One region of the Streptomyces sp. NPDC091649 genome, then DNA from elsewhere that is predicted to be linked to it. Evidence: riboswitches for the same ligand, from Rfam matches in the RefSeq annotation. Region 1 holds a riboswitch; each other region holds the start of a gene.

Region 1 (3,266 bases):
GCCGAGGCCGACTGCGGCGAGGACCCCGCACCCCCCGACGGCCAGGAGCCCCTGGTGACCTGCGAGCCGGACGGCGAACAGTGGTACCGGGCCACGGAGTCGGGGCACGCGTACACCCAGGAGCGGGGAGGACTCGTGGTCACGGTGCGCGGGAAGCGCGCGGACGTGGACCGGGCGACGCTGCGCTCGGCGGCGCGGGCCGCCCACCGGGCCGACGACCACGAGCTGGACCGAGTCCTGCCGCCGGCGGAGGAGGCCCCCCGGCAGCAGCCGCCCGGGGAGGGCTCCGGGGAGGGCTCCGGGGAGGGCTCCGGGCGGCAGCCGGTCGAGCGCGGCGACCTGCCGCCGGTGGGCGACGGGGCTCCCAACAACGATGTGGGGGCGAGCGGCTGATGGACCTGACGATCAGAGTGGCGGAGCCCGGTGAGTACGCCCTCCTCGGCGGGATCACCGCCGAGGCGTATCTCGGCGATGGCCTGCTGGACGGTCCGGAAGACCCGTATCTGCTCAAACTGCGGGCCGTGGAGCAGCGGGCCGCCGAGGCCGAGGTCCTCGTCGCGCTCGACGCGGACGGATCGGTGCTCGGGGGTGTGACGTATGCCGCTCCGGGGACTGTGTGGCGCGACATCGCCGGCCCGGATGAGGCCGACTTCCGGATGCTGGCCGTGGCCCGCGCCGGGCGCGGGCGGGGCGTGGGGGAGGCTCTCGTACGGGCGTGCGTCGAGCGCGCCCGGTCCGCCGGGGGCATCCGGGGGCTGGTGCTGTCGACGCAGCCGGCCATGCTCGGGGCCCACCGGATCTACCGGCGGCTCGGCTTCGCGCGGACCCCCGAACGGGACTGGGAACCGGTGCCGGGACTGCGGCTCATGACCTTCCGGCTGGAACTGCGGACGCCCTCCTGAGGGACGTATCGCATCGCCGCGACACAACATGTGGGGGCTGCCGCAACGGGCGGCCCCCACATGTATGCTCGACCTCGCTGTCGCCGCAGGGGAATCCGGTGCGAATCCGGAACTGTCCCGCAACGGTGTGATCGGTGTGCTTTCGCGCACCTCCAAGTCCGAGGACCTGTCGACAGCGCGTCCGGCTCGACCGAACCGGACGCCAGACGTCCGGGCCTCGCGGACAGGCCGGTGGACGCCGTCAGTTGTGCTGCCCTGCCCCGGGTCTCGCGCTGCCCGGCTCCCCCTGCCTTCCGCCGGCCCCCGCCGAGCGAGGGAAGCCAGTGACCATCGCGCCCGCCGATCCGGTTTCAGCCACCGAATCCGCCGAGTCCGCCGTGTCGACCACCGCCGGGGAGACCCCGCAGGACGGACCCGGGACCGCACTGCTGCGGACCCTGACCGACCTCACCGCCGACCTCCCCGACACCGACCCCGGACGGGTCGCCGCCGCCGCGCTGCGCGGGCGCAACGCCCGTTCCGACGCGGCCGAGCTGCGCTCGCTGGCCACCGAGGCCGCCGCGGGGCTGATCTCCGAGGACCCGGCGTACTCCCGGCTCGCCGCCCGGCTGCTGACCCGCACGATCGCGGACGAGGCCGCGGGCCAGGGCGCGACGTCCTTCTCCGCCTCGGTCGCCGTCGGGCACCGCGAGGGCCTGATCGCCGACCGCACCGCCGGCTTCGTCGCGCTCCACGCCGCCGCGCTGGACCGGCTCGTCGAGCAGGCCATGGCGGACGGCGCCGACGACCGCTTCGGCTACTTCGGTCTGCGGACCCTGCACAGCCGCTACCTGCTGCGGCACCCGATCAGCCGGCAGGTCATCGAGACCCCGCAGCACTTCATGCTGCGCGTGGCCGCGGGCCTCGCCGAGGACGACTCGGTGCGGGCGCTGGACGAGGTGGCCGCACTGTACGGGCTGATGAGCCGGCTGGACTACCTCCCCTCCTCCCCCACCCTCTTCAACTCCGGCACCCGGCACCCGCAGATGTCCTCCTGCTATCTGCTGGACTCGCCGAAGGACGAGCTGGACTCGATCTACGACCGCTACCACCAGGTGGCGCGGCTCTCCAAGCACGCGGGCGGCATCGGTCTGTCGTACTCCCGCATCCGCGCCCGGGGTTCGCTGATCCGGGGCACCAACGGGCACTCCAACGGCATCGTGCCGTTCCTGAAGACGCTGGACGCCTCCGTGGCGGCGGTGAACCAGGGCGGCCGTCGCAAGGGCGCGGCGGCGGTCTACCTGGAGACCTGGCACGCGGACATCGAGGAGTTCCTGGAGCTCCGCGACAACACGGGCGAGGACCAGCGGCGTACGCACAATCTGAACCTGGCGCACTGGATCCCGGACGAGTTCATGCGCCGGGTCGACGCGGACACCGACTGGTCGCTGTTCTCCCCGGCCGACGTGCCCGAGCTGGTCGACTTGTGGGGCGACGCGTTCGACGCGGCCTACCGGGCGGCCGAGGCCGATGGGCTGGCGCGCAGGACGATTCCGGCGCGTGAGCTGTACGGCCGGATGATGCGGACCCTCGCGCAGACCGGCCAGGGCTGGATGACGTTCAAGGACGCCTCCAACCGGACCGCGAACCAGACCGCCGAGCCGGGCCGGGTCGTCCACTCCTCGAACCTGTGCACCGAGATCCTCGAAGTCACCGACGACGGCGAGACGGCCGTCTGCAATCTGGGCTCGGTCAACCTGGGCGCGTTCGTGGCGGACGGCTCGATCGACTGGGAGCGGCTGGACGCCACCGTGCGCACCGCCGTGACCTTCCTCGACCGGGTCGTGGACATCAACTTCTACCCGACCGAGCAGGCCGGGCGCTCCAACTCCCGCTGGCGGCCGGTGGGCCTGGGCGCGATGGGCCTCCAGGACGTCTTCTTCCAGCTGCGCCTGCCCTTCGACTCCCCCGAGGCCCGCGCGCTCTCCACCCGGATCTCCGAGCGGATCATGCTCGCCGCCTACGAGGCGTCCTGCGACCTCGCGGAGCGGTCGGGCCCCCTGCCCGCCTGGTCCGAGACCAGGGCGGCGCGCGGGGTGCTGCACCCCGACCACTACGACACCGAGCTGAACTGGCCGGAGCGCTGGGACGCCCTGCGCGCCCGGGTCGCGAAGACCGGGATGCGCAACTCGCTGCTGCTGGCGATCGCGCCGACCGCCACGATCGCCTCGATCGCCGGGGTGTACGAGTGCATCGAGCCGCAGGTCTCCAACCTGTTCAAGCGCGAGACGCTCAGCGGTGAGTTCCTCCAGGTCAACGCCTATCTGGTGGACGAGCTGAAGCAGCTCGGCGTGTGGGACGCCCGCACCCGTGAGGCGCTGCGCG
Region 2 (3,266 bases), on a different contig from region 1:
GTCGGCACCAGCAGCGGAGGGTCCGCCGGACTCACCGAACAGGCCGTCGCCCTGGAGCGGCGCGGTCCCGAGGCCACCTCGCCCTCGGGCATCCTGCTGACCATCCCGAGCATGCCCGCGGCCGAGATCGCCATCCTGATGAAGGCCACCGGACCCAGCCTGGCCCCCTGCACCGCCTGTTCCTCCGGGGTGACCGCACTGTCGGTGGCCCGGGACATGCTGACGCTGGGCCACTGCGACATCGCCATCGCCGGGGCCACCGAGTCGATCGTGTTTCCGGTCGCCATGACCGGCTTCGCCCGCTCCGGCGCGGCGGCACCGCGGGACGGCGACCCCGCCCGGCTCTGCCGCCCCTTCGCCGCCGACCGGGCCGGACTCGTCATGGGCGAGGGCGCGGCCATCATGGTCCTGGAGCGGGCCGAGGACGCCCGTGCCAGGGGGGCCGCCCCCCGGGCGCTGATCGCGGGAACCGGCGCCACCACCGACGCCCACCACCCCACCAGCCCCCACCCCTCCGGGGAGGTCGCACAGGCGGCCGTCGACGCCGCGCTGCGCGACGCGGGCTGGCACGCCGAAGACGTCGACCACGTCAACGCGCACGGGACGTCGACCCCCCTCAACGACGCCACCGAAGCCGCCCTCATCGCCCGGGCCTACCCGCACCGGCCGCCCGTCACCGCCCCCAAGGGCGTGCTGGGCCACTGCATGGGGGCGGCCGGCGCCATCGAAGCGGGTCTGACGATCCTCACGCTCCAGCACGGGGTGATCCCGCCGATCGCGAACCTGGACGCCCCCGAGCCCGGGTTCGACATCGACTGCGTCACCAAGGTCCCGCGCGAGGCGCCCGTACGGCGGGCCGTCAGCCACTCCTTCGGCTTCGGCGGCCAGAACGCGGTGATCGCCCTTCAGGCTCCGTGAGCTTCGGGCTCGTCGGCCCCTGGGCTCCGTGACCGTCAGGCGGCGCGGCCCAGGGGCCCGTGGTCCGGTGCGCATCCACCGGGCCGGTGCGACGGGCCGACCCCGCGCCGCATCGGCCCCGCGCACGACGATCCGCCGTATCGCCGCCGCCCGCTCGCAGACGCGTGGTAGCTTGCCGGGGCCAGTCGAACCCCAGTGACGGGGTCAGGGAATCCGGTGCGAATCCGGAACTGACGCGCAGCGGTGAGGGGGACGGGCGGGGCCACGGCCACTGGAGCGCGGATGTGCTCCGGGAAGGCGTCCCGTCCGGACGAACCCGAGTCCGAAGACCTGCTGGCGCCCGCGCCCGACCGGGGCACGGGAACCGTACGACGGGCTCCGCGGCTGGGCCCAGAGACACCGAGGTCCTTCGTGCTGCCCACGGCCACCACCGCCCCGATACGTCCCGCGGTCCTGCTCGCGGCGGGAATCCTCCTGCTCAGCGCATGCGGCGCCGACGACACCACCACGGCCGCCGGGAGCGGCCGGGCTGACGGGTTCCCGGTCACCCTGGAGAACTGCGGACGCACCGTCACGGTGCAGGCCCCTCCCGAGCGGGCGGTCTCCGTCGACCAGGGGTCCACGGAGATCCTGCTCTCGCTCGGGCTCGCCGACCGGCTCGCCGCCACTGCCACCTGGACCGATCCGGTCATGAAGGGGCTGGAGAAGGCCAACGCCGACGTCGAACGGATATCGGAGAACCGGCCCTCCTCGGAGAAGGTCCTCGACAAGGAGCCCGACTTCCTCTCCGCCTCCTTCACCTCCACTCTCGCCAAGGGAGGCGTCGCGCCGCGCGAACAGTTCGAGAAGCTGGGAGTACCGACCTACGTCTCGCCCGCCGACTGTGCCGGCAAGGACAACAGCGGCGGCGGGGACGGAGCGCGTACCGCGCCGCTGACGATGGACAGCGTCTACGCCGAAGTGCGTGAGCTGGCCCGCGTGTTCGGCGTACCCGAGCGAGGCGAGAAGCTGGTGGAGGAGCTCCGGGCGCGGGTGGACCACGCCACCGAGGGCGTCGACGGCTCCGAGGTGTCGCTCCTGTACTGGTTCTCCGACTCCAAAGCCCCCTACCTGGCGGGGTGCTGCGGTGCTCCCGGCGTCATCACCCGGGAGCTCGGCGCGAAGAACGTCTTCGACGACACCCGCGACGAATGGCCTCAGATCGGCTGGGAAACGGTCGCCGACCGCAACCCCGACGTCCTCGTCATCGGCGACCTGAGCCGCACGACGCAGAGCGCCGAGAGCGCCGAGAAGAAGATCGAGTTCCTGGAGTCCCACCCGGTCACCAAAACCATGGACGCGGTCAGGAACCGCCGCTACGTACTGCTCAGCGGCCAGGCGATGAACCCCACCATCCGGACCGTCGAGGGCCTGGAGCGCGTCGCGGCCGGACTGCGCGACTTCGGGCTCGCGGAGTGAGCGCCGGCAACCGGACCGCGGAGCGGCCCGGGCCCGCGGCCGTGGAACGGGTGGCGGACCCTCCCGCCGGGACGTTCAGGAACGGCGGCCGGTTCGCCCTGCTGCTGGGGGCCGGAGGGGTCCTGCTCCTGCTGCTCTCGGTCGCGGTCGCCGTGACCACGGGGCCCGCCCGGATCTCCGTGCCGGACGTCTGGTCCGCTGTCACCGCACACCTCGGGTTCGGTGACTCCGGCCTCAGCCCCATCCGGGACGGCATCATCTGGGACCTGCGCATGCCCCGTACCCTCCTCGCCGCCGTGTGCGGCGCGGGGCTCGCGTTGTGCGGCACGGTGATGCAGTCCCTGCTGCGCAACCCGCTCGCCGACCCCTTCGTCCTCGGCGTCTCCTCCGGCGCCTCGACCGGGGCGGTCGTGGTGGTCGTCCTCGGGGTCGGCGGGGGAGCGGTCTCGCTGTCGGCCGGGGCGTTCGTCGGGGCCCTGTGCTCATTCGCCCTGATGCTGCTGCTCAGCCACACCCTCGGCGGCAGCACCGACCGGGTCGTCCTCTCCGGCGTCGCCGCGATGCAGCTCTTCTCCGCCCTCACCTCCTTCGTCGTGATGACCTCCGCGGACGCCGAGCAGACCCGCGGGGTGCTGTTCTGGCTTCTCGGCTCGCTCAGCGGGGTCGGCTGGAGCGAGGTCGTCCTCTGCTCCGCCGTCCTCGCCGGCTGCCTCGTGATCTCCCTGGCCTACGCCCGTACCCTCGACTCCTTCGCCTTCGGGCAGGAGGCCGCCGCCGCTCTCGGCGTGAACGTCGCCCGCACCCGGCTCGTGCTGCTGTGCACCACCGCCCTGCTGACCGCCGCCCTGGTCAGCGCCGCCGGAGCGATCGGTTTCGTCGGACTGGTCCTG
Region 3 (3,266 bases), on a different contig from region 1:
CCGGCCCTCAGCCGCGCGTCGCGCCAGCGCGTCCGCGAGGCCCCGCTCACGCAGCCAGGCCAGTGCCTTCACCGTGCCGCGCGTTCCGGGCACGATCACCAGGTCCGCGTCGGCCAGCTCCTCCGCCCGGTCCACGAACCGCACCACGACGCCCGGTTCGGCCGCCAGCGCGTCCACGTCGGTGAAGTTCGACATCAGCGGCACCGCGCAGACCGCCACCCGCAGCACGTCCTCGCCGTGCGGGGGAGCCACGAAGGACTCCCGCACCGCACCCCGCAGGGACACCCGCAGGCCGTCCTCCTCGTCGATGCCGAGCCCATGGGCGAAGGGCAGCACCCCGTACGTCCGCCGCCCGGTCAGCTCGTACAGCATGTCCAGCCCGGGCTCCAGCAGCGAGACGTCGCCCCGGAACTTGTTCACCAGGTAGCCGGCGACCAGCTCCTGGTCCTCGGGGCTCAGCAGCGCCGTCGTCCCGAAGAACGACGCGAAGACCCCGCCCCGGTCGATGTCCCCGACCACCAGGACGGGGAACTGCGCGGCCCGCGCGATTCCCATGTTCACGATGTCCGTGCGCCGCAGATTGATCTCGGCCGGGGACCCGGCCCCTTCGCAGATGACCGCGTCGTACGTGGCCCGCAGCTGCTCCAGGCAGTCCGTCACCGTCCCGAGCAGCGCCTCTTGGCGGCCTCCGTGGTAGCCCCGGGCGCTCATCTCGCCGACCGGCTTCCCCATCAGGACCACCTGGCTGGACCGGTCGCCGCCGGGCTTCAGCAGCACCGGATTCATCAGGGCCGTCGGCTCCACCCGGGCGGCCTGCGCCTGCATCGCCTGGGCCCGCCCGATCTCCGCGCCCTGCCGGGTCACGAAGGAGTTCAGCGACATGTTCTGCGCCTTGAACGGCGCGACCTTCACACCCCGGCGCACCAGCCAGCGGCAGATGCCCGCGGTGACGACGCTCTTGCCCGCGTCCGATGTGGTGCCCGCCACCAGCAGTCCGCCGCTCATGCCCGCTCCCGTTCCCCTGCCGCGTTCCGTGCCGGACCGTTCATGACCGTCCCCGCTTCCGCCCGGCGGCGAGCCGCCCCGTGACCGCCCGGCCCGCCACGCACACGCCGAGGGCCAGGGCGCTCACCCGGCGCGACAGCCGTACCGCGCGTTCGATGTCCGGGCCCCGCACGTCCCGCCCGGCCGCCCCGTTGAGCACCGGCCGGTGCTCGACGCGCCCCGCGTACGCCAGCGTCCCGCCCAGCCGTACGCCGAGCGCCCCCGCGAACGCGGCCTCCACCGGCCCGGCGTTCGGGCTCGGATGGCGCCCCGCGTCCGCCTTCCAGGCGCTCACGGCGTCCCGGGGCCGCCCGCCCGCCGCCACGGCCAGCGCGGCCGTCAGACGGGCGCCGGGCCACCCCGCGAGGTCGTCCAGGCGGGCCGAGGCCCAGCCGTAACGGCGGTAGCGGGGCGACCGGTGGCCGACCATCGCGTCGAGCGTGTTCACCGCCCGGAATCCGACGAGCCCCGGCACCCCGCCGACCGCTCCCCACACCAGTGCGCCGACGACGGCGTCCGAGGTGTTCTCGGCGACCGACTCCACGACCGCGCGGGCGATCCCCGGGCCGTCCAGGGCGTGCGGATCGCGCCCGCAGAGGTGGGGCAGGCGCTCCCGGGCCGCGTCCAGGTCCCCGGCGGCCAGTGCGCCGCCGATGGCGCGGGCCTCCCGGCCCAGCGAGGTACCGCCGACGACGGACCAGGCGGTGGCGGCGGTCAGCGCGACGGCGAGCGCGGGCCGCCCCCGGACCGCGCGGGCGGCCAGCGCGGCGGCCCCCGCGGCGCCCCCGGCGCACACGAGGGTGTGCAGGGCGCCGGCGCCCCGGTGGTCACGCCACAGCAGGGACTCGGCCCGGGCGGCGGCACGGCCGAATCCGGCGACGGGGTGGCCCCGCCGGGGGTCGCCCAGCAGGGCGTCGGCGATCAGCCCGCCCGTCGCGCCGTACGCGAAGACGCGGTCGGCACGCATGCTTCAGCCCGTCGCGGGGAGAGGCGTACCGGCACGGGGAGGCACATGTTGGGGCGCACGGCGGCCAGGCATGGCGTATGTCCTCACTCAGGGTCCGCGCCCTGGTTCGACGTGACCGGCGACGAGAGTCTCCTGGCTTCCGGATCCGCAGTTCCCCCGGCCTTCCAGCCCGCTTGCCGCGGGCCGTGACATCCGGTGTGGGGGAGTGCTCCCCGGTGACAGTGGCGGGACCGCGCCGGATTCGCACCGGCTTCCTCTGCTGTCGCCGTAAATGGCTCCGGCAGTCCACCACGCCCCGCGAACAACCGTCAACTCGCTGTTGACCTGCGGGGCTCCACTGTGCGCAGAAGCACATCGGGCCGGACACACGAGGTGTGTCCGGCCCGAAGGAGTGCGAGGTACGGGGTCAGGCGACGATCAGATAGATCCCGTACGAGACCGCTGCCACGCACAGTCCGAAGCAGGCGTACGCGCCGGTGCGCGCCAGCGCGACCGATCCGCCGGAGGCACTGCTTCCGGCCGTCGCGGACTGCTTGGACAGGGCGACGATGCCCAGCGTGAAGAGGCCGACCAGCGCGACGGTGACCACGAGACTGACACCGAAGACGGAGGCGAGAGCTGCCCAGTCGATTTTCATGCGGATCTGTCCTTACACCGTGGCCGGCGGCCGGGCCGGGTCGTCGGGCGCCGGGGCCGGGGCCGGGATGGTGGTCATGAGGTCGGAGGCCGGGCCGCCGGCGGGCGGCGGCTGGACCGCGGCGATGGCGGTGGTGACGACGCCCTGGGGCTCGTCGTCGTTGACGTTGGTGTGGTCGACCGGCTGGCGGCGCGAGGCCAGCCAGATGGCGAAGGAGCCGCCCACGAGCAGGATCGCCGTGACGGTGACGCCCCAGGGGCCCTGCTTGGTCAGGAACTCGGCGCCCGCGCCGACCAGGCCGGCGGCGGGCAGCGTCAGGCCCCAGGCGACGAACATCCGGGTGGCGGTGGACCAGCGGACCACGCCCCCCTTGCGGCCGAGGCCCGCGCCCATGACGGCGCCGGAGCAGGACTGGGTGGTGGAGAGCGAGAAGCCGAGGTGCGAGGAGGCCAGGATGACGGTCGCCGCGCTGGTCTGGGCGGCGAAGCCCTGCGGCGGCTGGAGGTCGGTCAGACCCTTGCCCATGGTGCGGATGATGCGCCAGCCGCCGAGGTAGGTGCCGAGCGCGATGGCGACACCGGCGGAGACGATGACCCACATCGGCGGGTTGGAGCCGGG

What was found. A riboswitch is a leader RNA that binds a small molecule or an ion and turns the genes downstream of it on or off. The one in region 1 is predicted to bind cobalamin.
Region 2: linked by a shared signal. The riboswitch ahead of ACIQMU_RS19840 (ABC transporter substrate-binding protein) and the one ahead of ACIQMU_RS02395 (ribonucleoside-diphosphate reductase subunit alpha) in region 1 are both predicted to bind cobalamin.
Region 3: linked by a shared signal. The riboswitch ahead of ACIQMU_RS28725 (cobalamin biosynthesis protein) and the one ahead of ACIQMU_RS02395 (ribonucleoside-diphosphate reductase subunit alpha) in region 1 are both predicted to bind cobalamin.

What each region holds. Positions count from the first base shown of each region.
Region 1 covers NZ_JBIVTR010000001.1:547,988-551,253, forward strand. Annotated here, with positions in the region: gene ACIQMU_RS02385 (hypothetical protein) at 1-393, shown strand, start outside; gene ACIQMU_RS02390 (GNAT family N-acetyltransferase) at 393-902, shown strand; cobalamin riboswitch at 955-1,091, shown strand; gene ACIQMU_RS02395 (ribonucleoside-diphosphate reductase subunit alpha) at 1,226-3,266, shown strand, end outside.
Region 2 covers NZ_JBIVTR010000011.1:83,947-87,212, forward strand. Annotated here, with positions in the region: gene ACIQMU_RS19835 (beta-ketoacyl-[acyl-carrier-protein] synthase family protein) at 1-918, shown strand, start outside; cobalamin riboswitch at 1,125-1,250, shown strand; gene ACIQMU_RS19840 (ABC transporter substrate-binding protein) at 1,330-2,376, shown strand; gene ACIQMU_RS19845 (FecCD family ABC transporter permease) at 2,373-3,266, shown strand, end outside.
Region 3 covers NZ_JBIVTR010000023.1:52,424-55,689, reverse strand. Annotated here, with positions in the region: gene ACIQMU_RS28730 (cobyric acid synthase) at 1-1,005, opposite strand, end outside; gene ACIQMU_RS28725 (cobalamin biosynthesis protein) at 1,046-2,011, opposite strand; cobalamin riboswitch at 2,137-2,269, opposite strand; gene ACIQMU_RS28720 (hypothetical protein) at 2,418-2,648, opposite strand; gene ACIQMU_RS28715 (inorganic phosphate transporter) at 2,661-3,266, opposite strand, start outside.